3 regions of the Bradyrhizobium sp. McL0615 genome follow, and region 1 is predicted to be linked to each of the others. Evidence: predicted binding sites of a transcription regulator. Region 1 holds the regulator's gene; each other region holds the start of a gene.
The links. Region 1 encodes PhoB, which activates phosphate uptake and scavenging genes when phosphate is short. Its sites were predicted from a motif close to TGTCATNNANCTGTCAT; they were not measured.
Positions count from the first base shown of each region.

Region 2: the regulator PhoB is predicted to act here: its motif matches at 7,805-7,821, upstream of ACPPVP_RS14700 (inorganic phosphate transporter).
Region 3: the regulator PhoB is predicted to act here: its motif matches at 4,475-4,491, upstream of ACPPVP_RS20935 (RNA degradosome polyphosphate kinase).

Region 1 is NZ_CP188254.1:834,333-844,945, reverse strand. Features, by position in the region: gene argF (ornithine carbamoyltransferase) at 1-658, opposite strand, end outside; gene ACPPVP_RS03880 (aspartate aminotransferase family protein) at 658-1,866, opposite strand; gene ACPPVP_RS03875 (GcrA family cell cycle regulator) at 2,377-2,886, shown strand; gene phoB (phosphate regulon transcriptional regulator PhoB) at 3,092-3,796, opposite strand; gene phoU (phosphate signaling complex protein PhoU) at 3,807-4,523, opposite strand; gene pstB (phosphate ABC transporter ATP-binding protein PstB) at 4,535-5,356, opposite strand; gene pstA (phosphate ABC transporter permease PstA) at 5,353-6,198, opposite strand; gene pstC (phosphate ABC transporter permease subunit PstC) at 6,200-7,189, opposite strand; gene pstS (phosphate ABC transporter substrate-binding protein PstS) at 7,348-8,358, opposite strand; gene ACPPVP_RS03840 (ArsR/SmtB family transcription factor) at 8,659-8,985, shown strand; gene ACPPVP_RS03835 (MFS transporter) at 9,068-10,270, shown strand; gene ACPPVP_RS03830 (hypothetical protein) at 10,291-10,613, shown strand, end outside.
Region 2 is NZ_CP188254.1:3,105,003-3,115,615, reverse strand. Features, by position in the region: gene ACPPVP_RS14725 (error-prone DNA polymerase) at 1-2,218, opposite strand, end outside; gene ACPPVP_RS14720 (Y-family DNA polymerase) at 2,215-3,807, opposite strand; gene ACPPVP_RS14715 (ImuA family protein) at 3,698-4,492, opposite strand; gene ACPPVP_RS14710 (putative DNA modification/repair radical SAM protein) at 4,656-5,894, shown strand; gene ACPPVP_RS14705 (UdgX family uracil-DNA binding protein) at 5,974-7,434, shown strand; gene ACPPVP_RS14700 (inorganic phosphate transporter) at 7,875-9,506, shown strand; gene ppk2 (polyphosphate kinase 2) at 9,677-10,582, shown strand; gene ACPPVP_RS14690 (patatin-like phospholipase family protein) at 10,611-10,613, opposite strand, start outside.
Region 3 is NZ_CP188254.1:4,437,467-4,448,079, reverse strand. Features, by position in the region: gene ACPPVP_RS20965 (autotransporter outer membrane beta-barrel domain-containing protein) at 1-217, opposite strand, end outside; gene ACPPVP_RS20960 (glutathione S-transferase family protein) at 436-1,167, opposite strand; gene purN (phosphoribosylglycinamide formyltransferase) at 1,230-1,883, opposite strand; gene purM (phosphoribosylformylglycinamidine cyclo-ligase) at 1,880-2,953, opposite strand; gene ACPPVP_RS20945 (CDP-alcohol phosphatidyltransferase family protein) at 3,103-3,645, shown strand; gene ACPPVP_RS20940 (chromosomal replication initiator DnaA) at 3,744-4,421, shown strand; gene ACPPVP_RS20935 (RNA degradosome polyphosphate kinase) at 4,564-6,762, shown strand; gene ppx (exopolyphosphatase) at 6,775-8,277, shown strand; gene ACPPVP_RS20925 (DUF2252 domain-containing protein) at 8,452-9,837, opposite strand; gene ACPPVP_RS20920 (caspase family protein) at 10,104-10,613, shown strand, end outside.

The DNA of each region.
Region 1 (10,613 bases):
CGACGCCGCGGACCGCGGCTTCGGGATCGTTGCCGAGCACGATGGGCGCCTGCGTCGCCTTGATCCAGTCCTTCATCGCCTTGTTCGGCGCGAGTTGCGGCGGGGTTGCGACATTGAGCTGGAACTTGAAACGCTCCGCCGCGTGCGCCCACGAGGCCAGCACGTTGTTGTCGTCGCCGGTCCAGGCCACGGTCTTGCCCTCGATCGGCCCGCGATGCTCCTCGAAGGTCATCAGGTCGGCCATCACCTGGCAGGGATGCGAGCGCCGCGTCAGCCCGTTGATCACAGGCACGGTGGCGTGCGCGGCCAATTCCAGCAGCGCATCGTGGTTGAGGATGCGGATCATGATCGCATCGACATAGCGCGACAACACGCGGGCGGTGTCGGCGATGGTCTCGCCGCGGCCGAGCTGCATTTCCGCGCCCGTCAGCATGATGGCCTCACCGCCAAGCTGGCGCATGCCGACATCGAACGACACCCGCGTGCGCGTCGAGGGACGTTCGAAGATCATCGCCAGCGTCTTGCCTTCGAGCGGCTTGCCGGCCTTCTCGTGCGCCTTGAGCTTGGCCTTCATGTCGGCGCCCAGCGCCAGCATGTTGCGCAACTCCTTCGGCGGCAATTCGTTTATATCGAGGAAGTGACGGACGGATTTGCTCATCACCCCGCCGCCTTCTTCAACTGATTGCCCGACAGCGCGATGCAGGCGCGCTCAAGCATCTGAACCGACTCGTCGATCTCGGCCTCGGTCACGATCAACGGTGCCAGGAACCGCACCACATTGTCGCCGGCGCCGACGGTGAGCAATTTCTCGCCGCGCAGCGCGTTGACGAGATCGCCGGAGGGCACTACGGCCTTGACGCCGACCAAAAGCCCCTCGCCGCGCACTTCCGAGAGCACGGTGGGATAGCGGTCGACCACGAAGGCCAGTTTCTGTTTGATCAAAAGCGACATCTTCTGCACGTGATCGAAGAAGCCGGGCTTCAGCATCACGTCGAGCACGGCATTGGCCGCCGCGATCGCCAACGGATTGCCGCCGAAGGTCGAGCCGTGCGAGCCGGGCGTCATGCCCGAAGCTGCGTCCGCAGTGGCCAGCACCGCGCCGATCGGAAAGCCGCCGCCGAGCGCTTTCGCCAGCGACATCACATCCGGCGTCACGCCGACGCGCTTGTAGGCGAAGAGATCGCCGGTGCGGCCCATGCCGGTCTGCACCTCGTCGAACGCCAACAGCAGGCCGTGCTCGTCGCAGAGCTGGCGCAGCGCCTTGAAGAAGGACTGCGGCGCCGAGCGCACGCCGCCCTCGCCCTGCACCGGCTCGATCAGGATGCCCGCGGTGTGCGGCCCGATCGCCTTCTTCACCGCTTCGAGATCGCCGTGCGGCACCTGGTCAAAGCCGTCCATCGGCGGGCCAAAGCCTTCGAGATATTTGGCGGAACCGGTCGCGGCGAGCGTGCCCAGGGTGCGGCCGTGGAAGGCGCCCTCGAAGGTGATGATGCGATAGCGCTCGGGATGGCCCTTGGAGAATTGGTAGCGGCGCACCACCTTGATCACGCCTTCCATCGCCTCGGCGCCGGAATTGCAGAAGAAAACCATGTCGGCAAAGCTCTGCTCGCAGAGCCGCGCGGCAAGCTTTTCGCCGTCCGGGCTCTTGAACAGGTTCGACATGTGCCAGAGCTTTGTCGCCTGCTCCTGCAGCGCCGCGATCAGGTACGGATGGCAGTGCCCCAGCGCGTTCACCGCAACGCCCGAGGTGAAGTCGAGATAGCGATCGCCATTGGTGGCGGTCAGCCAGCAGCCCTCGCCGCGCTCGAAGCCGAGATCGACCCTGGCGAAGACGGGGAGCAGATGCGACGTGGCGCTTTGGGTCATGGCAATCACTGAAGGTTTTGACCGGCCGCGGAGCATGCGAGCGTGAGCGCGAACGCGGCAGCAGCCGGTCTTGCGAAAACGAAACGTGCCGCCTCTTAAGGGCGGCACGTAGGAGGTATTCTATGTGGGCGGCGGTCGCTGTCAACACGCCACAAGGCTGTGTTTCCAGCACTGAAAGCGGGCCTTCCTGCGGCGCAAGAAAGGTTAATTCCGTAGGATTGCGGTGTGGTGCAAAACACGCACTGCAATGCAGAGATGCCGGAACATGTGGACGCATCGGCGCGGACTCTTGCGCCCGAGTCCCGCCATATTGTAGCTTTTGGGCTGTCGGGTACGACATCTCGTGCGGCGGATCTGATCCCAAGAGTCCATTTTGTACAGCGTACACGTTCGGGCGCGGCTTTCGCGCCCGGCGAGGGCTAAGGGATTCTGACCGCAGGGATTTTTGAGACGAATGACGTCGCCAGTGCTGCCCCTGATTGGCCGGCGCGATGCGAAGGGAAGAATGCGATGACGGTATTGACCTGGTCCGACGATCGCGTCGAACAGCTGAAAAAGCTCTGGGAAGCCGGATTGTCGGCCAGCCAGATCGCCGCGGAACTCGGAAATGTGACGCGAAACGCTGTGATCGGCAAAGTGCACCGGCTGGGCCTGTCCGGCCGCGCCAAGAGCCCCTCCTCGGCCGCCCCGCGGCAGCGCAAGGCGCGCCCGGCGCAGCAGATGATGCGGGTATCGCGCCCGGTATCGCGCGGCAACACCGCGCTGGCGCACGCTTTCGAGGTCGAGATGGAGCCGGATCCGATCGCCTTCGACAACGTGGTGCCGATGAGCCAGCGGCTGTCGCTGCTCGAACTGAACGAAGCCACCTGCCACTGGCCGGTCGGCGATCCCTCGAGCCCGGAATTCTTCTTCTGCGGCGGCAAGGCGCTCGCGGGCCTGCCCTATTGCGCGCATCACTCGCGCGTGGCGTATCAGCCGGCCTCCGACCGGCGCAGGCAGCAGCCGAAGCCGACGCGGTAAGTTGCGATTTATCGAGCCCGGATGGAGCGCAGCGCAACCCGGGCTACGAACCAAATGGTTTGTCGTCCCTGCGAACGCAGGGACCCATAACCACCGATGTCAGTGGTTATGCTTCGCTGGAGCTCCAGCGTTTTTCAACAATCGAGATTTGTGGGTATGGGTCCCTGCGTTCGCAGGGACGACGGCGGTTGCGAACGCTGAAGCCTTACGGCTCCACCTTCGCAAACCGGTCATCCAGCGCGTAGCCGGCGCCGCGCACGGTGCGGATCGGGTCCTGCTCGCGGCCGGGGTTGAGCAGTTTGCGCAGGCGGCCGATATGGACGTCGACGGTGCGCTCGTCGATATAGATGTCGCGGCCCCAGACGCTGTCGAGCAATTGCTCGCGGCTGAAGACGCGGCCGGGATGCTCCAGGAAAAACTCCAGCAGGCGATACTCGGTCGGGCCGAGATCGATCTGGCGGCCCGAACGCGCGACGCGGCGTTTCTCGCGATCCAGTTCGATGTCGCCATAGGTCAGCACGGTGGCGAGCCGCTCCGGGCTCGCGCGCCGCAACAGGCCCTTCACCCGCGCCAGCAGTTCCGGCACCGAGAACGGTTTGACGATGTAATCGTCGGCGCCGGTCGCCAGCCCCCGCACCCGCTCGCTCTCCTCGCCGCGCGCGGTCAGCATGATGATCGGCAATTGCTTGGTCTCCGGCCGGGCGCGCAGGCGCCGGCAGAGTTCGATGCCTGACAGACCGGGCAGCATCCAGTCCAGCACGACGAGATCGGGCACCCGTTCCTTCAACCGGGTATCCGCATCGTCGCCGCGCGCGACGGTTTCGACATCATAACCTTCGGCGTCGAGGTTGTAGCGCAACAGCGTGGTCAGCGCTTCCTCGTCCTCGACCACCATAATGCGCGCGCTCATCTTCTATCCCTCAGCTATTCGGTACGGTCGTGGCAAAATTCGTCATGTCGCCCTTCGGGCGCTTGTCGAGCATCTGCTGGCCCTCGATCATGTAGAACACGGTCTCGGCGATATTGGTGGCATGGTCGCCGATCCGTTCGATGTTCTTGGCGCAGAACATCAAATGGATGCAGAACGAGATGTTGCGCGGGTCTTCCATCATATAGGTCAGGAGCTCGCGGAACAGCGAGGTGCAGATGGCGTCGACTTCCTCGTCGCCCTTCCAGACCGCCATCGCCGCCGGCAGATCGTGCGCTGCATAGGCGTCCAGCACCGACTTGACCTGCGACTGCACCAGGTCGGTCATGTGTTCGAGGCCGCGCATCAGCTTCAGCGGCTGGAAATCGTTTTCCAGTGCTGCGACGCGCTTGCCCATGTTCTTGGCGAGGTCGCCGATCCGCTCCAGATCGGTGGCGACCCGCATGGCGCCGACGATCTCGCGCAGGTCGATCGCCATCGGCTGGCGGCGCGCGATAGTCAGCACCGCGCGCTCCTCGATCAGATGCTGCAGCCGGTCGATCTCGACGTCAGACGCGACGACGCGCTTGCCGAGAGCGACGTCGCGACGGACCAGCGCGTCGACGGATTCGGTGATCATGCGCTCAGCCAGGCCGCCCATCTCGGCGACGAGACGGGTCAATTCCTGGAGGTCGCTGTCGAATGCCTTGGCGGTGTGTTCAGAAGCCATGTGTTATCTCCTCAACCGAACCGGCCGGTGATGTAATCTTGGGTACGTCGATCGCTCGGCGAGGTGAAAATCTTGTTGGTGTCGTCGAACTCTATCAGCTCGCCGAGATACATGAAGGCGGTCTTGTCCGAGACGCGGGCCGCCTGCTGCATGTTATGGGTGACGATGGCGATGGTGTAATCCTCCGCCAGCTCCTGGATCAGTTCCTCGACCTTGGCGGTCGAGATCGGGTCCAGCGCCGAGCAGGGCTCGTCGAACAAAATCACCTCGGGCCGCACCGCAACCGTGCGCGCGATGCAGAGCCGCTGCTGCTGGCCGCCGGACAGCGACAGCCCGCTTGCGTTCAGCTTGTCCTTGACCTCGTTCCACAGCGCGCCACCGCGCAGCGCCTTCTCGACCCGGCCGTCCATCTCCGACTTGGAGATCTTCTCATAGAGCCGGATGCCGAAGGCGATGTTTTCGTAGATCGTCATCGGGAACGGCGTCGGCTTCTGGAACACCATGCCGACGCGGGCCCGCAGCAGATTGAGGTCGAGCTTGGGGTCGAGGATGTTGGTCTGGTCGAGCATCAACTGGCCGGTCGCCTTCTGGCCGGGATAGAGGTCGTACATCCGGTTGAAGATCCGCAGCAGCGTGGACTTGCCGCAGCCGGACGGGCCGATGAAGGCGGTGACGCGGTTGGTGCCGAGCGTCAGGTTGATGTTCTTCAGCGCATGGTGCTCGCCATAGTAAAAGTTCAGGCCGCGGGCGGTCACCTTCGGTGCGGCCTCGGGCAGCGCCACCTGCGGAACGGGCCCGCTCGCGGTACTCACTGATACGGAGAGTTCGGTCATTTGGATGTCCTCTCGGCGCCGAGAATGCGCGCGCCAATATTCAGGGCAAGTACGGTGAGCGTGATCAGCAGCGCCCCGCTCCAGGCGAGCTGCTTCCAGTAGACATAGGGGCTCTGCACGAAGTTGTTGATGGTGACGGGAAGGTTCGCCATCGTCTTGGTCAGGTTCAGGCTGAAGAACTGGTTCGACAGCGCGGTGAACAACAGCGGCGCAGTCTCGCCGGCGACGCGGGCGGTCGCCAGCAGCACGCCGGTGATCAGGCCCGAGCGGGCGGCGCGATAGGCGATCCGCCGGATCACCAGCGAGCGCGGCAGCCCGAGAGCGGAGGCGGCCTCGCGCAGCGGATTGGGCACCAGTCCCAGCATGTCCTCGGTGGTGCGGACCACCACGGGGATCACGATCACGGCGAGCGCCAGGCAGCCGGCGAAGGCCGAGAAGCCGCCCATCGGCACCACGATGGCGCCGTAGATAAACAGGCCGATGATGATCGACGGCGCGCTCAACAGGATATCGTTGATGAAGCGGATCACCGAGGTGAGCTTGTCGTGCTTACCGTATTCGGCCAGATACGTGCCGGCGAACAGGCCGAGCGGCGCGCCGATGCCGACCCCGATCACGGTCATTATGATCGAGCCGATAATGGCGTTGCGCAAACCGCCATCGGTCGATCCGGGCGGCGGCGTATCCTGGGTGAAGACGGCGAGGTTGATGCCGGCGAGGCCGTTGTAGAACAGCGTGAACAGGATCAGCGCGAGCCAGGTCACGCCGAACAGAGCGGCACCGACGCACAGCGTGCGGATGATGATGTCGAAGCGGCGGCGGGAAGCGTAGATCGGGTTCATGTCAGTTCCCCGCCTTCTTTTCCAGCCGCATCAGCATCAGCCGGGCGGCGGCAAGCACGAAGAAGGTCAGCACGAACAGCAGCAGGCCCAGCAGGATCAGGCCGGATTGATGCAGCCCGTCGCTCTCGGCGAATTCGGAAGCGATGGCGGCAGAGATCGTGGTGCCCGGCGCGAAGATCGAGGACTGGATCTTGAACGAATTGCCGATGATGAAGGTCACCGCCATGGTCTCGCCGAGCGCGCGGCCGAGCGCCAGCATGATGCCGCCGATCACGCCGACGCGGGTGTAGGGGATGACGACGTTGCGGACGACTTCCCAGGTGGTGCAACCGACGCCGTAAGCGGCTTCCTTCAAGACCGGCGGTACCGTCTTGAAGACGTCAACCGAGATCGCGGTGATGAAGGGCAGCACCATGATTGCGAGAATCAGCGCGGCGTTGAACAGGCTGAGATAGGACGGGGGACCCGCGAAGATAGTGCCCAGCACCGGGACGCCGTCGAACACGCTGATCATGAAGGGCTGGAAGGTGTTGGCCAGGAACGGGCCCAGCACGAAGAAGCCCCACATGCCGTAGATGATGGAGGGAATGCCGGCGAGCAGTTCGATGGCCAGGCCAATCGGACGGCGCAGCCAGAGCGGACAGATCTCGGTGAGGAACACGGCGATGCCGAGACCGACGGGAATGGCGATCAGCATCGCGATCCCGGAGGTGATCAGCGTGCCGTAGATCGGGCCGAGCGCGCCGAGAACAGGCGGATCGGCCGACGGCGCCCAGCGCTGCGTCCAGAGGAAGGCTGCGCCATATTCGCGGATCGCGGGCCAGGCGCCGACAATGAGCGAGATGATGATGCCGCCGAGAATGAGGAGAACCGAGATCGCGCAGGCGCGCGTGATCCAGTAGAAGGTGACGTCGCCGAGCTTGAACGCGCTGAGAGCCCTTGCGCGATCATAAGGTCCGGCAGCATCCATTACGTCGCTTTCAACCGCCATTTCTGCCACGCCAATCCCCTGTACTTATAGCCCAATGACCCGGACTTCGGTGCACGGCTTTTTGGCTCGCGCATTGTTCTTGCCTCTCCGGTCCCGAGAGGGGTGCTCAACCCGGGCATCCCGGGTTGAGCGATCGTGTTGCGAGGCGAAAGGCCCCGTCAGCTCTTGATCTCGGCGGTCCAGGTCTTTTCGATCAGCTTGACCACCGATTCCGGCATCGGGATGTAGTCGAGCTCTTCGGCCATCTTGCCGCCCTTCTCGAACGACCATTTGAAGAACTTGATGGCTTCCTGGGAGGCCGCCTTGTCGGTCGCATCCTTGTGCATCAGGATGAAGGTCGCCGCCGTGATCGGCCAGGAGGCTTCGCCGGGCTGGTCGGTAAGGATCACGTAGTAGCCGGGCGCCTTGGCCCAGTCGGCGTTGGAAGCGGCCGCCTGGAAGGCTTCGGTGGTCGGCTGCACGGTCTTGCCGGCCTTGTTGATCATCGCCGCATAGGTCAGCTTGTTCTGCTTGGCGTAGGCATATTCCACGTAGCCGATGGCGTTCTTGGTCTGGCCGACATTGCCGGCAACGCCTTCATTGCCCTTGGCGCCGACGCCGGTCGGCCACTCGACCGCGGTGCCGGAGCCAGCCTTGGCTTTCCATTCGGCGTTCGACTTCGAGAGATAGTCGGTGAAGTTGAAGGTGGTGCCCGAACCGTCGGAGCGGCGCACCACGGTGATGGCGTCGGCCGGCAGCTTCAGCTTCGGATTGAGCTTTGCGATCGCGGCATCGTCCCACTTCTTGATCTTGCCGAGATAGATGTCGCCGAGCACTTCGCCCGACAGCACGAGCTCGCCCGGCTTGATGCCTTCGAGGTTCACGACCGGCACGATCGCGCCCATCACCATCGGCCACTGCACCAGGCCGTCCTTCTCGAGCGTCTCATGCTTGAGCGGCGCGTCGGTGGCGCCGAAGGTCACGGTCTTGGCCTGGATCTGCTTGATGCCGGCGCCGGAGCCGATCGACTGGTAGTTCAGACCGTTGCCGGTCTCCTTCTTGTAGGCGTCGGCCCACTTCGAATAGATCGGGAAGGGGAAGGTCGCGCCCGCGCCGGTGATATCGGCAGCGAAGGCCGACGTCGAGGCGGCGACCAGGCCGGCTGCGACGATAGCTTTCATGAAATTCATGGTGGTCTCCATCTGGTGAGCGAAGCGCCTGTTGCGCCCGATCGCGCTCACTTGCCGCTCATCTAGGAGCGATCGATAGAGCTTTTACGAAGGTTCGATGACAGTTGGATGACATATCTAAGCGACTGAAATCGCTTTGATTTATTGCGCCGACGGGGTCTTGGCCTGGGGAAAACAGGCGGTAAGGTCGCGCGGTTCCCAGGCACGCTTCCGATCAACCGCGGAGCGACGGCCAGATCAAATATAACTATAAAACCAGTATTATGGTTGTAATTTCGGCGGCTTGCGATATTGAGGACCATGGACAGAGAACTCGCCGCACGCTGCCTCGCCGAACTGGGCAACCTCACCCGCCTGGACATCTATCGGCTTCTCGTTCGCGCCGGCCCGCCGGGGCTCAAAATCAGCGAAATACAAACCCGTCTCGACCTGGCGGCATCGACTTTGGCCTTCCATCTGCGAGGCCTTGTCAGCGCAGGCCTCGTTGCACAGGAAAAGATCGGGCGGGAGGTGATTTGCCGCGCTCAGTACCATCGTATCGACTCCATCATCGGGTTCCTGCGGGAGCATTGTTGCGAAGGGTTTGAGGACGATTTGCCGGCAGAGGCCGGGCGCCGTGCAGGCTGAGCTACCGCAGCCGGCCCGCCCAAAATTGCCGGCCATTCACTATGGTTGGGTCATATTGGGGGCCGGCACATTTGGCTCATTCATGACGCTTCCCGGCCAGACGGCGGGCGTCTCCGTTTTCTTCGATCCCATCACCACCGAACTCGGCATCTCGCGCACGGCGGCTTCCATCGCATATGCAGCCGGTACGCTCGCAGGAATTCTGCCGGCGCCGGCGATCGGTCGCTGGATCGACCGGCGTGGACCACGGCTCACTGCCACCATCATCGCCGTTGGACTTGCTTTGGCCTGCGCGTTCATGGCGTGCGTTCAATCCGCGCTCTTGCTGCTGATCGGCTTTGCGCTCCTGCGGGGTGCTGCCATAGGCGGCCTCAGTCTCGTGAGCCAGCAAGTCGTCAATCTATGGTTTGTGCGACGGCGCGGGATCGCGGCAGCCGCCGCCAGCCTTGGGCTCGCGGCAGGATCAATGGTTTTTCCTCAATTAATCGATTTCCTCATTTCGCTGTTCGGCTGGAGAGGCGCCTACCTTGCGCTTGCCGGATTTGTCGCGCTGACCATTCTGCCAGTCGCCGCTCTGTTGTTCCGGGATCGCCCGGAGAAATTTGGTCTCAGCCCGGACGCCGGGCTTGCGCCGACAGCGAAAGAACCGCGACCGGAGCCGTCGTTTTCGCGGCTACAGGCGCTCCGCACCGGCGTGTTCTGGCTGCTGTGTGCCGCAGGTTTCCTGACCAATGCCGTCGGCACGGCGCTCTTGCTCAATCACTTCTCGATCATGCAGACCGCCGGAGTAGCGTATGTGGATGCGCTAGCGCTGCTGGCGCTTACTGGAGGCGTTCAGGCGGTTGCCACCATTGGTACCGGACTTCTGGTGGATCGCTATGAACCACGACGTCTGATTCCGCTGGCAATGTGCATGCTTGCGCTCGCGTCCGCCCTTCCTGCGTTCGGCGGCGGCATTGCCATAAGCTGGCTCTACGCGTTGAGCCTAGGCGGTGCATACGGCTCCCAGCAAGCGATCAACGCCGCCGGCTACGCACAGTATTTTGGCCGCGATCATCTCGGCGCAATCAGGGGAGCTTCGTTCTTATTCGGTGTTGCGGGCGCGGCATTGGGACCCCTTCCTTTCGCTGCAAGCATCGACTGGACGGAAAGCTACACAGCCGTACTGACGGTCTGCTGCGGACTTTCCCTCATGTGCGGGGCGGCAGCCTTCGTCGTCAGTTGCCCATCAGCGACGGCAGATACGACGACGATTCCGTCTCCGATGACGGAGCGAACTTCATGACAGGAGGGGAAACAACCGTTGTGGCAGGCATCGAAATTCCCTCGACCGATCCTGTCTTTCTGACAGTCATTTTCGGATTGCATATCCCCCTTGGCCTTGCGTGTGTTGCCATGGGCGCGATCGCGATGTTGAGCGAAAAGCGTCGCGGCCGTCATTCGAAGTTTGGAACGATCTATTTCTGGTGTCTGCTGGCGCTGTTCGCCTCTACGACTTTCCTGTCGCTGATGCGTTGGGCCGAAAACTATCACTTGTTCATTCTTGGAGCGATGTCGTTCGCTTGCGCCTGGTTCGGGCGCTCAGCGCTCCGGCATCGCTGGCGATACTGGGTCAGGCTTCACATCGC
Region 2 (10,613 bases), 2.3 Mb from region 1:
AGCCAAAACCCTTGATCTGGTCAAAGCAGCTTTTGGCGAATTCCGGCGCGTAGCCGCGCGCGATCATGTTGCCGATCATCTTGTCCTCGAACTTGCCGATGGTGCCGACATTGCGGAAGGTCGCCATCGCGCGGCGCAGGCCGTTGGCCTCTTCGGAGGTGAATTTGGCGGCCTCGATCGCGATCCGCATCGCCTGTTCCTGGAACAGCGGCACGCCGAGTGTCTTGTGCAGCACCTTGTAAAGCTCATCCGCCTCACCGTGCTCGGGCGACGGTGACGGATAGCTCACCTGCTCGGTCTTGTTTCGCCGCCGCAGATATGGATGCACCATGTCGCCCTGGATCGGCCCGGGGCGCACGATCGCGACTTCAATGACGAGGTCGTAGAAGGTGCGTGGTTTCAAGCGCGGCAGCATGTTCATCTGCGCGCGGCTCTCGACCTGGAACACGCCCAGCGATTCCCCGCGGCACAGCATGTCGTAAACCTGTTTCTCGTCCTGCGGGACCGTCGCCAGTTCCCAGCGCTCGCCCTTGTGATCGGCAATCAGATCAAAGCATTTGCGGATGCAGGTCAGCATGCCCAGCGCCAGCACGTCGACCTTCATCATGTGAAGCGCGTCGACGTCGTCCTTGTCCCATTCGATGAAGGTGCGATCGTCCATCGCGGCGTTGCCGATCGGCACATAGGTGTCGAGCCGGTCCTGCGTCAGCACATAGCCGCCGACATGCTGCGACAGATGGCGGGGGAATTCGATCAGTTCGGTGGCGAGTTCGACCGCAAGCTCGACCATCGCATTCTGCGGGTCGAGCCCGGCCTGACGGACCTGCATCTCGTTGAGGCCCTTGCCCCAGCTTCCCCACACCGTATCGGCGAGCGCCGCGGTGACGTCCTCGGTCAGCCCCAGCGCCTTGCCGACGTCGCGGATCGCGCTGCGCGGACGATAATGGATGACGGTAGCAATGATCGCGGCGCGGTGGCGGCCATAGCGGCGATAGACATATTGCATCACCTCCTCGCGCCGCGAATGTTCGAAATCGACGTCGATGTCGGGCGGCTCCAGCCGCTCCTTGGAGATGAAGCGCTCGAACAGCAGATCGACCTTGGTCGGATCGACCGAGGTGATGCCGAGCACGTAGCAGACGGCGGAATTCGCAGCCGATCCCCGCCCCTGGCACAGGATGTTCTGGCTGCGCGCATAATGGACGATGTCGTGAACGGTGAGGAAATAATGTGCGTATTTGAGCTCGTCGATCAGCGCGAGTTCTTTCCGCAAGGTGGCGCGCAGCGTCTCGCTGATCTCGCCATCGAAATATCTGTCGACACCGACCCAGGTCAGGTCTTCGAGATGCTGCTGCGCCGTCTTGCCCGGCGGCACTGGTTCGTCCGGATACTGGTATTTGAGCTGGTCGAGCGAAAACGAAATGCGGTTGGCAAAGCGCATGGTTTCCGAAATGGCTTCCGGCAGGTCGCGGAACAGCCGCGCCATTTCGCGGGGCGGCTTGAGATAGCGATCGGCATTGGCCTCGAGCCGGCGACCGATGGCGTCGATCGTCGTCTTCTCGCGGATGCAGGTCAGCACGTCCTGCAGCCGGCGGCGGGCGGGATGGTGGTACAGCACCTCATTGGTCGCCAGCAGCGGGACCTTTGCGGCCAGCGCCAGCCGATGCAGCCGAGCCAGCCGGCGCTTGTCGTCGCCACGGTAAAGCAGGCTCGCGGCGAGCCAGACGCCATCGGCCCGGCTCTGCTTCAGACGCGCCAGAATTGTTTGCGCACCAGCCGCGTCGAAACGATGTGGCAGCACCAGCACCACAAGCTGGCCCTCGGCGAATTCCAGCAGATCATCGAACCGCAGATGGCATTCGCCCTTCTCGATCCGCGTGATGTCGTCGCCGCGCTTGCCGCGGGTGAGCAACTGGCACAGCCGGCCATAAGCGGCGCGGTCGCGCGGATAGACGAGAATATCAGGGGTGCCATCTATGAAGATGAGCCGTGTGCCGATCAGGAGCTTTGGCCTGTGCTTCACCTCGGGGTTTTCGAGTTCCTTGTACGCGCGCACCACGCCGGCCATCGTGTTGTGGTCGGCGATGCCGATCGCGGGAATGCCGAGTTCGCTTGCGTGATGCACATAGGCGCGCGGATCGGAGCCGCCACGCAGGAACGAGAAATTGGTGGTGATGCCGATTTCGGCATAGCCGGGAATGCTCACGGGGCCGTTCATGCGAACAGCCCGTGCACGAACCATCTGACCGGCGCGGGCTCGCCTTCCGCATCGGCCAGCTCGCTTTCATAGAGCCCGTCGCGAAAGATCCAGAAACGAAGTCCCGCCTCGTCCTCGATGCGGAAATAATCCCGCGTCGGACCGTCGCCGTTCTGCTTCCACCATTCCATGGCGATGCGTTCGGGGCCCTCCACCCGCACCACCGCATGCGTGACGCGGCGCCAGGTGAACTGATGCGGCGGGCCGTCGGGTACGGTCGCGAACGGCACGTTGATGGGCTCCGGTCTGTCGAACAGCCGCAACGGCCGCAGCGGCGGCTCGCTTTCGATACGCTCGGGCCATGCCGCCTGCGCGGCGACCGCCAGATGATGCTGTGCGGCTACGGCCAGCACCGCGCGCTCGGGGATGTGGGTATCCTGCGGCAGATGCACGACGACGCGTTTTCCCCCGATGCGCGCGGCGATGCGGTCGATCAGCGCGGCCAGTTCATCATTGTCATGGACATTGGCGTCCAGATCGCGCTGCTGCTGCACTACGATCTCGGTGCGGCTGGCAGAAAGCCTGATCAGATCGAAGCCGAAGCCGGGATCGAGGGGATCGTTCAGCGCATCGAGCCGCTCGCGGAACAGGCGGTCGATCATATCCGGCTTTGTCACCGGACGGCCGGTATCGACCGAGATCGTGCGTACCGCGCCGTCGGTGCGGAAAAAGCTCGCATCCAGCCGTCGCGCGCCTTTGCCCTGTCTGTCCATCGCCGTGACCAGCATGGCAGCGAGCGCGGACAGGTTCATCGCGATCACGGTGTCGGTGGCGACAGGTTCGGGAAAGCGCTTTTCCACGATGTAATCCGGCAGCGGTTTGCGGGGGCTGATCGGCGCGTCGCCCTCGCCCAGCGCCTGCTCCAACAGCGTGGTGAAGCCGGCGCCGAACCGCGCCGTGATTTCGTGACGCCCGCGCGCGGCGACGTCGCCGATGGTCTTTAACCCCGCACGGCGCAGGCCGCTGGTGATGGCGTCACCGGCGCCGAGCGCGGAGACCGGCAGCGGACTGACGGCCTCCGCCTCCTCGCCCTCGGCAATGATCTTTCCGGAAGCGTGGCGCGTTAGCGTCCGGGCGCAGATCGGGGTGGAGGCGATCGCGGCGCTGACGGCAAAACCGCGGCGGCTCAGCGCGCCGTAGACCGCCTGCAGCAGCGCGCGCTCGCCGCCGAACAGATGGGCGCAGCCGGTAATGTCGAGATAGAGCCCATGCGGCGGATCGATCGCCACCAATGGGGTGAAGCGGTCGCACCAGTCGGCGATGTCATCGAGCGTCTTGCGGTCGGCGACCTCGTCGGCGTCGAACACCGTCAGTTCGGGGCAGATCGCGCGGGCATTGGCGAGCGGCAGGCCGATCGAGAGGCCGGCATGCACGGCCAGATCATCGAGCGCGTAGATCACAATGGCGTTGTGCTGCTTGGCGACGACGACGCTGGGTGTTTTATCCAGCGCGTCGCCGTTCTGCAAAAGTTTGCGCTTGATGCGGTCGATGGGCAGGCGTGGCAGCCACAGGCTGAGGATGCGCCGCCGGTTCGCTGAAGAGGCACTCATCACAATTCCATTCCATGATCCAGCGGCCGACCGGGCCATGACGGTTACGAACCAGCTGCGCGTCGAACACAGGCGCGCCCCACGCAGTCCACGGCGCTGACGGCGGCGAATGCGCCGCGCGCACGATCCATCTTGTTTCCGCGGTGGAGGGCCGCGGCTCCGCGGCCATCCGCAAGAGCAGCGCGGTGACGCCGGAGGCCGCCGCGGCCAGCGTGAGTTTGCGGCTGGCGACGAGATCGAGCTGGCGCGCCTGCCCCCAGACTTCCAGCACGACGGCGCCGAGCGCATCGCAGGCCAGCGCGTCGGCGGCGGTCCGCAACGCGGCGTCGGTGTCGGGCGCGCGCACCGTCACCAGCAGCCGCGGATCGAGGCCCAGTTCGCAAAGCCCGTTCGGCGACAGCGCACCGGATTCGATTTCCGAAAAATCCTGCCGCACCCAGACCAGCGGCCGGCGCGGTGATACCCTTCCCGCAAGCCCCGCGATGAAGCCCGTGGCTGATGCGCTCTGATGGCCCTCGGCGAACACTTCATGCACCGCTGCGACCGCGAGACCGCCGCATAGCATCGCATCCGCTGCCGCATGGCCGAGCGCGACCTTGTTGAGGTCAGGCGCATCGCCATGCGACTCCAGCCGTTCGATGCGTCCCCGCAAATTCGCAAGCGTGCTTGTGCGTGCGGTGCTCATGCCCCGCTCCTTAAGAAAATTTGCCGTTACCGCTTCTTCCCGAGTGAACCCGCGGCTGGCTCATTTGTTCATGATATGTTCTAATATAAAGCTAACCGGCCCGGCAGAGTCAATCGAGATCATCACTCGAGCGATTCATGAGCGGAATCAAAGGGATTCAACGATGGACGTGCAACGTAAGCTGGAAATCCTGGCGGATGCGGCGAAATACGATGCTTCCTGCGCTTCCTCGGGGACAGAGAAGCGGGATTCCAGCGACGGCAAGGGCCTCGGCTCGACCGCGCCCGGCATGGGCATCTGCCATTCCTACGCGCCGGACGGACGCTGCATCTCGTTGCTGAAGGTGCTGCTTACCAACGCCTGCAATTACGATTGCTTATATTGCGTCAACCGCACGTCGTCGAACGTGCCGCGCGCCCGCTTCACGGTCGACGAGGTGGTGAAGCTGACGATCGACTTCTATCGCCGCAACTACATCGAGGGATTGTTTCTCTCCTCCGGCATCATCCGCAGCGCCGACTACACCATGGAGCAGGTGGTGAGTGTTGCGCGAAAACTGCGCGAGGAGCATCACTTCCGCGGCTACATCCATCTCAAGACCATTCCGGAGGCCGATGACGCGTTGATTGCGGAAGCCGGCAAATATGCCGACCGTCTTTCCATCAACATCGAAATGCCGGAGGAAAAGAGCCTCGCCAAATTCGCGCCGGAAAAGGACGTGCGCGCGATCCGCCGCACCATGGGCCGGCTGCGCTTGAGGCTCGACGAAGCAAAGGAGAACGTCAGGACCGCGACGAAAACAAAGCCGCCGCGCTTTGCGCCTGCCGGCCAGAGCACGCAGATGATCATCGGCGCGGATGCGGCCAGCGACAAAACCATCCTCGACACCAGCGCCAATCTCTACGGCTCCTATCGGCTCAAGCGCGTCTATTATTCGGCCTTCAGCCCGATCCCGGATGCGAGCCGTGCGTTGCCGCTTGTTCCCCCACCGCTGCTTCGCGAGCACCGGCTCTATCAGGCCGACTGGCTGATGCGGTTTTACGGTTTTGACGCCTGCGAGATCGTCGAGGAGGCCAAAGGCATGTTGCCGCTCGACATCGATCCGAAACTGGCCTGGGCGCTGCGCCACCGCGACCGCTTCCCGCTCGATGTTGCAACCGCCAGCCGCGAGGATCTGTTGCGGGTGCCGGGGTTCGGCACCAAGGCGGTCGACCGCATCATCGCCACGCGTCGCCTGACCTCGATCCGCCTGGCCGATCTGTCGCGGCTGCATATTCCGCAAAAGAAGGCGCTGCCGTTCATCGTGCTCAGCGACCACCGGCCATCGCTGCATCTGCTCGATGGCGCGGGGCTGGTGGAGCGGTTCAAGCCGAAGGCGACGCAGTTGGGATTTGGATTCTAACCCCACAGCGTCATTGCGAGCGAAGCGAAGCAATCCATGCCTCAACAAGTGAAAAAATGGATTGCCAAGGAGGAGAGACATGCATTTCATCACTCTCGACAGCGAAACCGACTTCAACGGCTGGCGCAAGGCCGCCCGCGCGCTGGCGTTAAACGATGTAAAACCTTCCGACGTGAACTGGCGCGTGGCTGATGATGCGCCCGAACTGTTCGCGCCGACGGCCCCGCCGCTCGAGCCGCCACATGGCACCTTCAACGTACCTGCCAAATTCGTCGAACAGGCAGAAGTCGCGATCCTGCACCGCAACCCCGAGCGGTTCGCCCTGCTCTACCGCCTGCTGTGGCGGTTGCGAACTCACCACGATCTGCTTGATATCGCAACCGATCCTGACGTGGCCGAGATCGCCGCGATGGCCAAGGCGGTGCGCCGCGACGAGCACAAGATGCATGCCTTTGTCCGCTTCCGCGAAGTCGGTCGCGAGCAGAAATCGCACTTCGTGGCCTGGTTCGAGCCGGAGCATCACATCGTCGAACTGGCCGCGCCCTTCTTCGCGCGCCGCTTCGCCGACATGCCCTGGTCGATCCTGACGCCGGATGCCTGCGCGCATTGGGACGGCCATGCCGTCTCGATCACGCCCGGTGTCGGCAAATCCGAAGCCCCTACCGCGGACCGCCTGGAGGAAACCTGGCGGCGCTACTACGCCTCAATCTTCAACCCGGCACGGCTGAAGGTGGCGGCGATGCGGAACGAGATGCCGAAGAAGTATTGGCGGAACCTGCCGGAGGCCTCGTTGATTAAACCCCTGATCGAAGGTGCCGGACGTACCGCAAGCGCGATGATCGCGAATGCGGCGACCGAACCGCACAAGGCGCAGAAGCGGCTGGAACCGCCCAAGAGAGACGACAAGAGAAGCGAAATGGCTCGCAAGCACGCCGGCGACGATATCGAAACCCTGCGCGAGGAAGCCGCCGATTGCCGCGCCTGCCCCCTCTACAAGGATGCCACCCAGACCGTGTTCGGCGAAGGCCCGCCAACCGCGCGGATCATGCTGGTCGGCGAGCAGCCGGGCGACAAGGAAGACCTCGCCGGAAAACCGTTCGTCGGGCCCGCGGGGCAGATGCTCGACCGCGCGCTGGAAGAAGCCGGGATCGACCGCCGTACGGTCTACGTCACCAATGCGGTGAAGCATTTCAAGTTCGTGCCGCGCGGAAAAATCCGCCTGCACCAGAAGCCCAACACGCCGGAGATCAAGGCGTGCCGGCCATGGTACGAACGCGAACTGGCCGCGATCAAACCCGAGCTGGTGGTAGCCATGGGCGCCACCGCGGCGCAAAGCGTGTTGGGAAAGATCACACCGATCAACAAGAACCGCGGACACCTGATCGATCTCGATGATGGAACCCGGGCGCTGGTGACCGTGCATCCGTCCTATCTGTTGCGATTGCCCGACGCCGATGCCAAGGCACGGGAATATCAGCGCTTCGTTCAAGACCTCAAGATCGCCGCCGACCTGCTGCGAAAATCAGAACAGGCGGCCTGAAGCCCGCCAATCCGGCAACCGCAATTTCTGTTGAGATATAACGGGGAAATTGACAATCGCATTTGCAACCATTAATTGATGGAGTACACAACCGCATTCTCAAGGGAATGTGGGGACGTCTGGTCACGCCATGATGCTCCCATACGGTCGACGCGCTGCGCGGTCCCCCTTCAGCCCCGGCGCCGTGCAGCGCGCGACCCACTTTCTTGCTGCCCGGTTACCGCATGACACGTGACGGCGCGCCAGCAATCGACAGCATCGCGCCCGCAAAGCCCCAACGATTCCAACAGGAAGTACCCGAACGGCCAAGGCCGACGCGCATTGCTGCGCGTGATCGCGCGATCCGACCGGCCGGCGCAACACCTGCGCCTGTCATCTAACCTTCAAGTCCCTCGGTCAAAGATGCCGTCTTCTCAAGCATATGACGACGGGGGGTCAGAATGACCGATATTGCACTCAATCCATCGATGGGCGACGAGGCGGCGCCTATCCAACCGGCCTCGCGGCCGAACCTCGACAAGGGGTTCAACCCCCTGACCATGATCCTGTTCTTCGGCATCCTCGCCGCCGGGCTGCTATACGTCGCCTACAGCATCTACGCCGACATCGACGCGACCGGCATGCGGGTCACCGCCTGGCTGCCCTATCTCCTGCTGTTCGTGGCGCTGCTGATCGCGCTTGGATTTGAATTCGTCAACGGTTTCCACGATACCGCCAACGCGGTCGCGACCGTGATCTACACCCATTCGCTGCCGGCGGAATTCGCCGTGATGTGGTCGGGCTTCTTCAATTTCCTCGGCGTGCTGCTGTCCTCGGGCGCGGTCGCCTTCGGCATCGTCTCGCTGTTGCCGGTGGAATTGATCCTGCAGGTCGGCAGCAGCGCCGGCTTCGCGATGGTGTTCGCGCTGCTGATTGCGGCCATCATCTGGAACCTCGGCACCTGGTATTTCGGCCTGCCGGCATCCTCTTCGCACACGCTGATCGGCTCGATCATCGGCGTCGGCATTGCCAACGCGCTGATGCGCGGCCGCGACGGCACCTCGGGTGTCGACTGGACCAAGGCAACCGAGATCGGTTACGCGCTTTTGCTGTCGCCGCTGTTCGGGTTCATCATGGCTGCGGTCCTGCTGCTGGTGCTGAAGTTCATCGTGCGCAATCCCGCCCTGTATGCCGCGCCTGAAGGCAACAAGCCGCCCCCGTTGTGGATCCGCGGCATCCTGATCGCGACCTGCACTGGCGTCAGCTTCGCGCACGGCTCCAACGACGGTCAGAAGGGCATGGGCCTGATCATGCTGATCCTGATCGGCACGGTGCCGACCGCCTACGCGCTGAACCGCGCGCTGCCGGAATCCCAGGTGGCGCAGTTCCAGACGATCTCGCAAGCCGCCTCCAAGGTGGTCGCCGCCAAAGGCGCCGGCCACAGCATCATCGGCGACCCGCGGCCCGCGGTGACGCAATACGTCGCCACCCGCCAGATCAGCGAAGGCACCTTTCCCTCGCTGGCCGTGCTGGTGAAGGACGTCGGCGAGCAGGTCCAGAAATACGGCTCGCTGAACAAGGTGCCGGCGGAAGCCGTCGGCAACACCCGCAACGACATGTACCTGACTTCCGAAGCGATCCGCTTCCTGATGAAGGACAAGGAAAGCGACCTGAGCAAGGAAGAGGTCGACACCCTCAAGGCCTACAAAGGCTCGCTCGACTCAGCCACCAAATTCATCCCGCTCTGGGTCAAGATCGCGGTAGCGATCGCGCTTGGGCTGGGCACCATGATCGGCTGGAAGCGCATTGTCGTCACCGTCGGCGAGAAGATCGGCAAGACGCATCTGACCTACGCGCAAGGCGCGTCCGCCGAACTGGTCGCCGCCGCCACGATCGGCGCCGCCGACATTTTCGGCCTGCCGGTTTCCACAACACATGTGCTGTCATCCGGCGTCGCCGGCACCATGGCGGCCAACGGTTCCGGCCTGCAGATGGCAACCATCCGCAATCTCCTGATGGCATGGGTGCTGACGCTGCCGGCCGCGATCTGCCTGTCGGCAGGCCTCTACGTGCTGTTCTCGAATCTGTTCTGAGTATCGGCGGTGCGGCAGGGTCGCTGCCATGCGGGCAGCCTCGACGGGTAGCGGAAGGCCGGAGCCAAACTCCGGCCTTCTGCTTTCTGCAAGGTGCCGTGTCCCGATTCCGCCGTCCGATATTCGCATTCACGCCACGCGACCCAACAGGTCCGCAGCCGGAGCCACCTATGACCACATCAATCCACGATCGCATCCACGCGGAAATGCTCGACAGTTTCGATGAGGAACTGGAGCTTGAAATCGACGACGATCGCCTCGATGCGCTGACCAACGAATTCTCCGACCATACCGCAAAAGAGACCGTCGACCGGCGCGTCTACTTCACGGAATTATTCCGCCTGCAGGGCGAACTGGTAAAATTGCAGACATGGGTGCAGCACCACAAGCTGAAAGTGGTGGTGATTTTTGAGGGCCGCGATTCCGCCGGCAAGGGCGGCGTCATCAAGCGCATCACCCAGAGGCTCAATCCGCGGGTTTGCCGCGTCGCGGCGCTGCCGGCGCCGAACGAGCGCGAGCGCACGCAATGGTATTTCCAGCGTTACGTTTCGCACCTGCCGGCCGGCGGCGAGATCGTGCTGTTCGATCGCAGCTGGTACAACCGCGCCGGCGTCGAGCGCGTGATGGGATTTTGCGCCGAAGACGATGTCAACGAATTCTTCCGCTCGGTGCCGGAATTCGAGCGCATGCTGGTGCGCTCCGGAATCATTCTGATCAAGTACTGGTTCTCCATTACCGACGAAGAGCAGCATTTGCGCTTCACCATGCGGATCCACGATCCTCTCAAGCAGTGGAAGCTCAGCCCGATGGACGTGGAAGCGCGCACCCGCTGGGAGCAATACACCAAGGCCAAGGAAGCGATGCTGGAGCACACCCACATTCCGGAAGCTCCCTGGCATGTGGTCGAGGCCGTCGACAAGAAGAAGGCGCGGCTGAACTGCATCGCGCACCTGCTCGAACAAATTCCCTACCAGGAAATCAGCCACGACCCGGTCGTTCTGCCGGCGCGGGTTCGCAACCCCGAATATAGCCGCGGACCGATACCGCCCGAATTGTACGTGCCGGCGCGCTACTGAGCGCGCCGCCCCGCAGCGTCGCGCGATTTCA
Region 3 (10,613 bases), 3.6 Mb from region 1:
TCACCGCCGCGCCCGACGACACCGCCGAATTGATCACCGTGGGCGTTGGACTGGGTGTCGGCGAAGGGGTCGGCGTCGGAGTGGGTGTGGGAGTCGGCGATTGCGCCTGCGCGGCGGACATAATGCCGATGAGAACGACCGCAATCGCGACCAGTCGCGCGAGCGTGCCCCTCGTCCCGATTTTTCGTGCCCGCGAAAGCCGCGATGAGCAGCGCATGCAATCCATTCCCAAAAAGGCAGAAGCGCGGGCCCAAAAAAATGCACAAATCCCGATCAACCGGAGCGATTTGCCCCCAGTTCGTGCGAAGGGTCAATCGGTTAGCCCCCCGGCCGGCCGCCGAATACGCACCATTGTGGTTCGGCTGCCACAGCCGGGGCGACACGGCGACGATGCTTCCGGCAGCCACCAAAGCTTGCGAACGCCCATCCCGGCATTCAGGCCGCGGCCCGGCAGCCCGCGATCTCGCTGAGCTCCGGATAGAACCTCGCGATCATCCGGCCGACATACCGCCGCAGATTGTCATGGCTTGCCGCCGCCCGCTGCAAATCCGATTCGAACAGCGGACAAATCGCACTGACCGCGAAGGCGAACATCGTAGCGTCGATACCGGCCGGCGTGCTGCCCATGAAGAACGGTTTGTCGCCGAGATAGGCCGCCATCGCATCGATTGAGCGGATTCCAATCGCGGTGATCTCGTCGGCGGAATGACGGCCGATCCCCTGCCCCTGCAACGTCTTGCGCAGGCGGCGGCGGATCATCGAGACGACGACGGGCCGGACCGGCGCAGGCACGCCCCTGAAGAAATTGACCGGCCCTTTGCGGAAATTGGCATCGATCATCCAGCGGAAATAGACGCTGGCCCAGTACAGATTGTCCTCCGCCATTTTCTCGAACGCCCAGGCGATCGCGAGTTGCTCGGAGGTAAGGCCCTGGTCGAAATCGATGCCGTATTTCTTTTCGAGGTGCCAGCGGATCAGCGTGGAGTCGCCGAGCAACTGTCCATCGTCTTCGATGTAGGGAATCTTGCCCTTTGGCGCCTTCGAAAAGCTCATCAGCGCCTTTTCGAACGGGAGTTTCGACATCCGCAGCAAGGTCTCAGCCTTGGTCACGAACGGGCTTGCGTCGGGAAGGCCGAAATTCGGCCCGGAGCCATAGAGCGTGATCATGGAACCTCAATGGATTTTGCGGAGCGCTTGTATCGCGCCCCGTCGCGCATACGAGCATAATATCAGATCGTCCGCGGCGAAATCAGGGTGCCGTCGCGATCGGTGCCGCCGTCGATCCTGCAGATGTCGCCTTCGAGGCGAAGCTTGCCGCTAGCAAGCAGCCGCAGCGCCTCCGGGTAGATACGATGCTCGATGCCGAGAATGCGCTGCGACAGCGTCTCGGCCGTGTCGTCATCGGCCACCATGACCGCACCCTGCATGATGATTGGGCCGGCGTCGGTTTCGGGGATCACGAAGTGCACGGTCGCGCCCGAGATCTTGACCCCGGCCTGCAACGCCTGGCCGTGCGGATCGAGGCCCGGAAAGGACGGCAGCAGCGAGGGATGGATGTTGAGCATCTTGCCGTACCAGCGCTGCACGAATTCGGCGGTGAACAGCCGCATGAACCCGCCGAGACAGATCAGCTCGACCTTGTTTTCATCCAGCGCCCGCTGCAGGACGGCCTCGAAGCCGGCGCGATCCTTGCCGAACGGCTTGCTCTCGATGACGACAGTCGCAATGCCGCTCGCTTCTGCCTTCGCGAGCCCGGCCGCATCGGCCCGGTTGGAAATGACGGCGACGATCTCGGCCGGAAACTCTGGGGCCTTCGCCGCATCGATCAGCGCGGCCATGTTGGATCCGCGCCCCGAGATCAGGATGGCGACACGGCGCTTCATTGCGAAAGATCGAGGTGACCGTTGTAGACCACGCGATGTTCACCCGCAGCCGGGATCACTTCGCCGAGCAGGGCGACGGTTTCGCCACTTGCGGTCAAAATTTCCGTCACCTGCTCGATCGCATCCGGCTTGACGATCGCGATCATGCCGATGCCGCAGTTGAAGGTGCGCAACAATTCGAGCTCGGCGATGCCGCCCTGCTCCGCCAGCCACTTGAATACCGGCAGCACCGGCAGCCGCGCCAGATCGATGCCGACGCCGAGATGCTTTGGCAGCACGCGCGGAATGTTGTCGGTGAAGCCGCCGCCGGTGATGTGGGCGAGGCCCTTGACGGCGCCGGTCTCGCGGATCGCGCGCAGGCAGGATTTGACATAGAGCCGCGTCGGCGCCAGCAGCGCGCCGCCCAGCGTCATGACCGGCGAGAACGGGGCCGGGGCATCGAAGCCGAGACCGGAGTTTTCCACGATCTTGCGGACCAGCGAAAAACCGTTGGAGTGCACGCCCGACGAGGCCAATCCGATCACGGCGTCGCCCACGGCGATATCGCCGCTCGGCAGCAGCGTGCCGCGCTCGGCGGCTCCCACCGCAAAGCCCCCGAGGTCGTAATCGCCGTCCTTGTAGAGCCCCGGCATTTCGGCGGTCTCGCCGCCGATCAGGGCGCAACCGGATTCCCGGCACCCCTCTGCGACGCCGGCCACAATGGCCGCAGCCGTTTCCGGGTCGAGCTTGCCGCAGGCAAAATAGTCGAGGAAGAACAGCGGTTCCGCGCCCTGCACCACGAGGTCGTTGACCGACATCGCTACCAGGTCGATGCCGATGCCGCCATGCAGGCCGGTCTCGATCGCGATCTTGACCTTGGTGCCGACCCCATCGGTCGCCGCCACCAGAATCGGGTCCTTGAAACCCGCCGCCTTGAGGTCGAACAGGCCGCCGAATCCGCCGATTTCGGCGTCGGCGCCGGCCCGGGCGGTGGCGCGGACCATCGGCTTGATGAGATCGACCAGGCGGTTGCCCGCATCGATATCGACGCCCGAATCCGCGTAAGTGAGCCCGTTTTTGCGGTCGATCATGCCCAAATTCCAGTATGATGACGGCTGGTTACGAGGAATTCCGCGATCCTGCAATGGCTCGCAAGCGCTTGGCGCATATACTATGTAGATAAGAACCGGCAGAACCCGCCAGGGGCCGGATTTGGGCCGGGAGCCGGGAAGCGACCGAGTTGAGTATTCCAAATATCATTACGCTGGGGCGCATCATTCTGGTGCCGGTCATCGTGTGGGCGATCGTTTCCAGCCAGATGGAGATCGCCTTCGCGATCTTCGTCATTGCCGGCGTCAGCGACGCCGTCGACGGCTTTCTCGCCAAGCGGTTCAACATGGCGAGCGAACTGGGCGCCCTGCTCGACCCGCTCGCCGACAAGGCGCTGCTGGTGTCGATCTTCGTGGCGCTTGGCATCTGGGGCGCGGTTCCGCGCTGGCTCGTCATCCTGGTAGTGTCGCGCGACATCATGATCGTCACGGCCGTGATCGTGTCGTGGCTGTTCGACAAGCCAATTCCGATGAAGCCGCTGATGGTGTCGAAGCTCAACACGGTGGCGCAGGTGGCGTTCGCGGCGCTGGTGCTGGGTTCGCTCGGGTTCAATTTCAAGCCGACGCCCTATGACGTGATCCTGATGGGTTTTGTTACGGTCTTTACTTTGGTTTCCGTCTCGCTCTATCTCGTCGAGTGGGTGCGGCACATGAGCACGATCGACGCGCGCTAACCGTCCTTGTTTTTTGACGCGTTTTCTTCACGCGAAACCGGTGCCCACTTCGCTTGAAAACGCTATGAAGGCTGTAAGATCCCGGCCTGGAGATTTGCGTGGCAGTTCGCGTTCAACCTCGTCAGCTTGCCTTTGCGCTGCCGCATGCGGAGAGCCTGACCCGCGACAATTTCCTGGAAGGGCCGGCCAATGAAGCCGCGCTTTCGCTAATCGAAAGCTGGCCGGACTGGCCGAACCGCATCATGCTGCTGGTGGGACCGGAGGGCTCGGGCAAGAGCCATCTCGCCGCGATCTGGGCCGAGCAGGCCGGCGCGCGCTCGATATCGGCGCATGCGCTCACCCCCACTACCGTCCCCGGCGCGCTCGCTACCGGTGCGCTGGTGGTCGAAGACCTGCGACCGGCCGACTTCGACGAACGCGCGATGTTTCACCTCCTGAACCTCGCGCGCGAGGATGAGGCCTTCGTCCTGATCACGGGGCGCGTTCCGCCCGTGGCGTTCGAGGTCGAGTTGCGCGATCTCAGGTCGCGGCTGCGCGCCGCCCCCGTCGTACCGCTATTGCCGCCCGACGACTTGCTGTTTCGCGGCCTGATCATCAAGTTCTGCGCGGACCGCCAATTGAGCATCGACGAGACGGTCGTGAGCTACCTCGTTACCCGGATCGAGCGCTCCTATGCCGCCGCCCGCCAGGCGGTGGACCTGCTGGATACCGAGGCGCTGCGGCTCGGCCGGCCGGTGACCCGGGCGCTGGCCGTGGAAGTGCTGCGCAACGCCTGATCGGCCTGTCCGTGCTCCTGCGGCCTTGACGGCGGCCTGAGGCGGAACATCAATGTCATTGAAACGTCATCGGCGTATCACATGCTGTGGGCCGCATCCCCCTAAACTAGCCCCGCGCCTCCCGAAGATGGACCAAAGCCTTATGGAATCGGCACAAGTTATTGAAATAAAAGAAAAAGAACCAATTGCCGAGGCTCCTCCCGCGATTGCCACGAGCCCGGAACGATTCATCAATCGGGAACTATCCTGGCTGCACTTCAACCGCCGGGTGCTCGAGGAATCGGTCAATCCGGGCCATCCCGTGCTGGAACGGGTACGATTCCTGTCGATTTCCGCCAATAACCTTGATGAGTTCTTCATGGTCCGCGTCGCCGGTATCAAGGCACAGGTCCGCGAAGGCATCGCCGAGCGTAGCCCTGACGGCATGACGCCGTCCGAGCAGCTCACCCTCATCAACAAGACGGTTTCGGAACTCGCCTCCGACCAGCAGGCGATCTGGCGCGATCTGCGCGCCACCCTGTCGGAGACGGGTATCACCCTTGTCGACGGCCACGACTTCACCAAGGCGGAGCGCGGCTGGCTCGAGGATCATTTCCTCCGCAACATCTTCCCGCTGCTGACGCCGCTGGCGATCGATCCGGCGCATCCGTTCCCGTTCATCCCGAGCCTCGGCTTCACCATCGCGCTGCAGTTGGCGCGGGTGTCCGACGGCAAGCCGATGAATGCGCTGATCCGCATGCCCGGCAAGATCGACCGCTTCATCCGCATGCCCGCGGGCAAGGACGGCGCGGTGCACCTGATCCCGCTGGAGCAGGCCACCGGCCTGTTCATCGGCCGCCTGTTCCCCGGCTACACCGTCAAGGGCCAGGGCGCCTTCCGCATCATCCGCGACTCCGAACTCGAAATCGAAGAAGAAGCCGAAGATCTGGTCCGCCTGTTCGAGAGCGCACTGAAGCGTCGCCGCCGCGGTTCGGTGATCCGCCTCGAGATGGAAGCCAAGATGCCTGAAGCGCTGCGCGGTTTCGTGCAGCAGGCGCTTTCCGCCGCCGACGACGAGGTGTTTCTGGTCGACGGCGTGCTGGCGATGAACGAACTCTCACAACTGACGCGGCTCGACCGGCCCGACCTCGAATTCACGCCCTACGTGCCGCGCCATCCCGAACGGGTGCGCGACCACGGCGGCGACATCTTCGCCGCGATCCGGCAAAAGGACCTCATCGTCCATCACCCCTACGAATCCTTCGACGTCGTCGTACAGTTTCTGCAGCAGGCGGCCCGCGATCCCGATGTCGTCGCCATCAAGCAGACACTCTACCGTACCTCGAATAATTCGCCGATCGTGCGCACGCTCGCCGAGGCTGCGGAAGCCGGCAAATCGGTGACCGCGCTGATCGAGTTGAAGGCGCGGTTCGACGAGGAAGCCAATATCCGCTGGGCGCGCGACCTCGAACGCGCCGGCGTTCAGGTCGTGTATGGCTTTCTCGAACTGAAGACCCACGCCAAGCTGTCGATGGTGGTGCGGCGCGAGGGCGGCAATCTCACGACCTATGTCCACACCGGCACCGGCAATTATCATCCGGTCACCGCGCGCATCTATACTGATCTGTCCTACTTTACCTCGGACCCGATCATCGGCCGCGATGCGGCGCGGGTGTTCAACTACATCACCGGCTATGCCGAGCCGAGCGACATCGAGCGGATGGCGGTGTCGCCGCTGACGCTGCGCAAGCGCATCATTGAACACATCAAGGGCGAGGCCAATCACAGCAGGCACGGCAAGCCGGGCGTGATCTGGATGAAGATGAATTCACTGGTCGACCCCGATGTCATCGACGCGCTGTACGAGGCCTCGCAGGCCGGCGTCTCGATCGAACTGGTGGTGCGCGGCATCTGCTGTCTGCGGCCGGGCATTCCGGGCCTGTCCGAGAACATCCGGGTCAAATCCATCATCGGCCGCTTCCTGGAGCACGGCCGCATCTACTGCTTTGGTATGGGGCAAGGCCTGCCCGGCCCGAAGGCGGCTGTGTATATCTCGTCGGCCGACATGATGCCGCGGAACCTGGACCGCCGCGTCGAAATCCTCTGTCCGTTGCAAAATCCCACGGTACATCAGCAGGTTCTCGAACAGATCATGGTCGCGAATCTGAAGGATACCGAGCAGAGCTGGCAGTTATTGCCGGACGGGTCCTCAACGCGTATGAAGGCCGCGAAAGGCGAAGAGCCGTTCAACCTGCACAACTATTTCATGACGAATCCGAGTCTGTCTGGCCGTGGAAAGTCTCTCAAGGAATCTTCGCCGCGCCGCCTCACGCGCCGTAACGAACGTCCGCCATCATCATAAGGAATTCCGGCTGTGAAGCGACCGCGCAAGCGCGCTTCCAGCGTCGCCGTCATCGACATCGGCTCGAACTCGGTTCGTCTCGTCGTCTATGAGACGATGGCGCGCAGCCTCGTCACCATCTTCAACGAGAAGGCGCTGTGCGGGCTCGGCCGCGAGGTGCAGAGCACTGGCCTTTTGGCCGAGGACGCTGTTGCCAAGGCGCTGACGGCGCTGCGGCGGTTCCGGGCGCTGTGTCGCATCCAGCAGGTCGGGCGTGTTTTCGCCATCGCCACCGCCGCCTGCCGCGACGCCAAGAACGGCCCCGACTTCATCGCCAAGGCCGAGCGCATCTGCGGCGCGGACATTGAAATCCTCTCTGGACCGCGCGAAGCAAAACTTTCCGCGCTCGGCGTCGTCTCCGGCATCCACAATCCCGACGGCATTGTCGGCGATCTCGGCGGAGGTTCGCTTGAACTGATCGACGTGCATCGCAACCGCGTCAGCAGCGGCGTCACGCTGCCGCTCGGAAGCCTGGCGCTGCAGGATCTGTCGCACAAATCGCTGAAGCGCGCCGAACGCATTGTCAGCACCAATCTGTCCGACGTGGCCCAGCTCAAGGCCGGCAGTGGCCGCACCTTCTACGCGGTCGGCGGCACCTGGCGTGCGCTGGCGCGTATCCACATCGTCCAGAGCGGCTATCCGCTGCGGGTGATGCATGGCTATGAGTTGCCGGCCGCCGACGCGCTCGATTTCGCCCGACGCTTGCGCCGGCTGGCGGCCGCCAACATGCTCGCCGATATCGAAGTGGTCGCCGATGCCCGGCGTCCGCTTCTGACCTATGCCGCGCTGGTGCTCGAATACATCATCCGCGTCGGCCGCCCGAAGACGATCGTGTTTTCGACCTTCGGTGTCCGCGAAGGTCTGCTCTATGAGATGCTGCCGCCGCAGGAGCGCGCCAAGGACGGCTTCATATGCGCGGCGCAGACCCTCAACGGGTTGCTGTCACGCTCGGCGCGTCACGCCGAGGAACTGGTGGCCTGGACCGATCGGCTGGTGCGCGTCGTAAAACTGCGCGAGACCGAGGAAGACCGCCGCCTGCGCCACGCCGCCTGCCTGCTGTCCGATGTCGGCTGGCGCGTGCATCCCGACCACCGCGGCGAGGAAACGCTGAGCCTGATCACCAACGGCAATTTCGGCTCGATCAGCCACCAGGGCCGCGCCTTCGTCGCGCTGTCGGTGTTCTATCGCTACGCCGGCCTCAGCGAAGAAAACGAACCGCCGACGCGGATCCGCGAACTGGTGCCGCCGGCCATGGATGAACGCGCCCGCCTTCTCGGCGCGGCGTTCCGCGTCGCCCATTTGATTTCGGCGGCGCGTACCGGCGTCTTGCCCGCGACGCATTTCCGCAGCCGCGGCCGCAAGCTGATGCTGGTGTTCGAACACCGTATGGTCGATCTCGTCGCCGACCGCGTCGGCAGCCGCTTCAAGCAACTGGCGCGGCTGGTCGGCCGAGCCGGCTCGATCGTGCGGAAGTAACGCCGAAAACGGCGGCGTTCCAGTGACACAAGCAAACATGCAGAGGCCGTACTGCCACGTCTGCTGTCGGGGTTGATCGGAAGTCGCCGTGCTCCGGCCAAACCGACGCGAATGCCTCCGACATGGGACTTTCACAGCGAAATTCAGCAAGATCGGCTACCGCCGGCTTGCCATCTAGGCAGCCTTTGCGGGCCTGACCGTGGTCGTCTTGGCCGATGTCGCGGGGCCCTTTGCCTTCACAAGAGCGGCGTGATCGAGGATAGTTTGTTTGGCATAGGCCATCGCGAAGGAAGCGATCGCATCGTCCAGCACCTCGCTCTTGCCGCAGTAGCCGGTAATCGCGGCCGGATCGCCTGATCGCGCGTGGGCGCGTGCGAGGGTACGGCCGCATAGCCGGGCGTAATCCGGGAATGCCGCCCCTTCGGTGATTTCGCTGACGCCGCCCAGCCTGCGGTTCTTCAGGGTCCTGACGTAGAACTGGCGTCCGGAATCCTCATCCTGCGTGTAGCCGAGGAAGATATCGCTGGCGGCCTGCATCATCTGCTGGCCATGTACAACGCGGCGGCCTTGGTGCCCTTTGTACCCAAGCTTGCCGCCAAGACGCTCCAGCACGGAATTCTGCGCTTGCTTAATCTGGAGGAACAGCGGTTCGTTGTCGCTGGTCAAAAACAGGCCCACGCAGCAGAAGGTCCCGACGGAACCGACGCCTACCGCCTTGAATGCCAGATCCTTCAACGTGAAGCGATCGAGCAGCTGCAGTCGATCCGGATTGAGGCCCTTGCGATACGCGGCGAGCAGTTGTTGGACGCCAAGCCTGTGTCGTGCATCGGCTTTGGGATCCAAATGGAAGATGGTCGGTGGCTTGTCGACGATCCTCGAATTGTCGCCGCTGACGAGATGCGGAAAATTGTCATCCTTTGACAGGCCCTCACCACGCGCCTTGGCGATCACGCCGACCAACTTGCGTCGCAGGCTCGCGTTGCCGATCTGGTCGATCTCGTGTTCGAGGTCGATCCGGCTGTGCCATATCTCCAGTGGAGAGAGTTTAGCCAGTGCGGCCATATGCGACCGATAGGCTTTGACGGTCGCAGCCGCCAAAGCCCGGGCCTGCTTTTTCGGCACGCCTGAGCCCAGTGCCGCGACCGCGACGCTGGCTGCAAGACGCTTGAGGTCGACGGTGAAATCTACATCGGGCAGCGTCTCGTCGAAATCGTTGACGTCGAAAAGGATGTTATTCTCGGGCGTGACGAACGCGCCGAAGTTCATCAAATGGCTGTCGCCGCCCGCCTGCACCGGAATTCCAGCCATCGGCTGGGCGGCAAGATCTGCCGCCATGACGGCGGCGGCCCCGCGCAGGAATGCGAACGGGTTGAGCGACATCCGCGCGTAGCGTTCCGGGACGAGCTCCGGGACCCGATCCCGATCGCTCTCGGCGAGGAGCGCAACGGCATTGCGCGAAAACGATCCCTTCAGGTCCGCATGCGCTTCACGCGGTGCCGTGTGGCGAAGCGCCTTTCCCTGCTTGAACCGTTCGGTGCGCGAACTCGAGGTCAGTGGCATTGGCAGGCCCTCCAACGAAAGGCGCCAATTATATATAGGGTTGCTCGATTGTAACAAGACGCCAAACTTGGCGCGGCAATCGGCGGCTGGAATGAGGCTGAGCCTAGTGACCAGGAGCATAGGATCAGGCCATCGGCGGCACTCCCGAGCTTGCCCCGTGGGAGACATTCGCCCATCGAGTTTGTGCGTTGCAGTGGCCAATCCCGTAGCTGCTGCGCTGCGGTTGCTGTAGAAAATGATGCCACTAGGTGCGAACCGGGGCCAGCATGAACCGACGCGGATTTATTCTGGGATTGGGCGTTTTCGCGGCGCTTACCGGCTTCGCTGTCTCGCCCGCCTTGGCTGACGGCAAGCGCGTGGCGTTGGTGATCGGTAACAGCACGTACAGGAACGTACCGACGCTGCCCAATCCAGCTAATGATGGAGCTGATATCGCCGCGGCGCTAAATCGTCTCGGCTTCGCCGTGACCCTTCTCACCAACGCCTCCTTTGACCAGATGCGGCGAGGCCTTATCGCGCTCGGGCGCGACGCGGCGGGCGCCGATATGGCGGCAGTATTCTTTGCCGGTCACGGCATGGAAATCAGCGGCGAAAACTGGTTGATCCCGGTTGATGCGGAATTGAAGAAGGACACCGACGCAGCGAACGAAGCCGTCAGCCTCCGCAGCGTGATTTTGCAGGTGTCGAACACCACGAGCCTCGGCCTTGTTATACTCGACGCCTGCCGCAACAATCCATTCGTTGCGAAGATGTCCCGGTCGCTGGCCCTGCGAGCG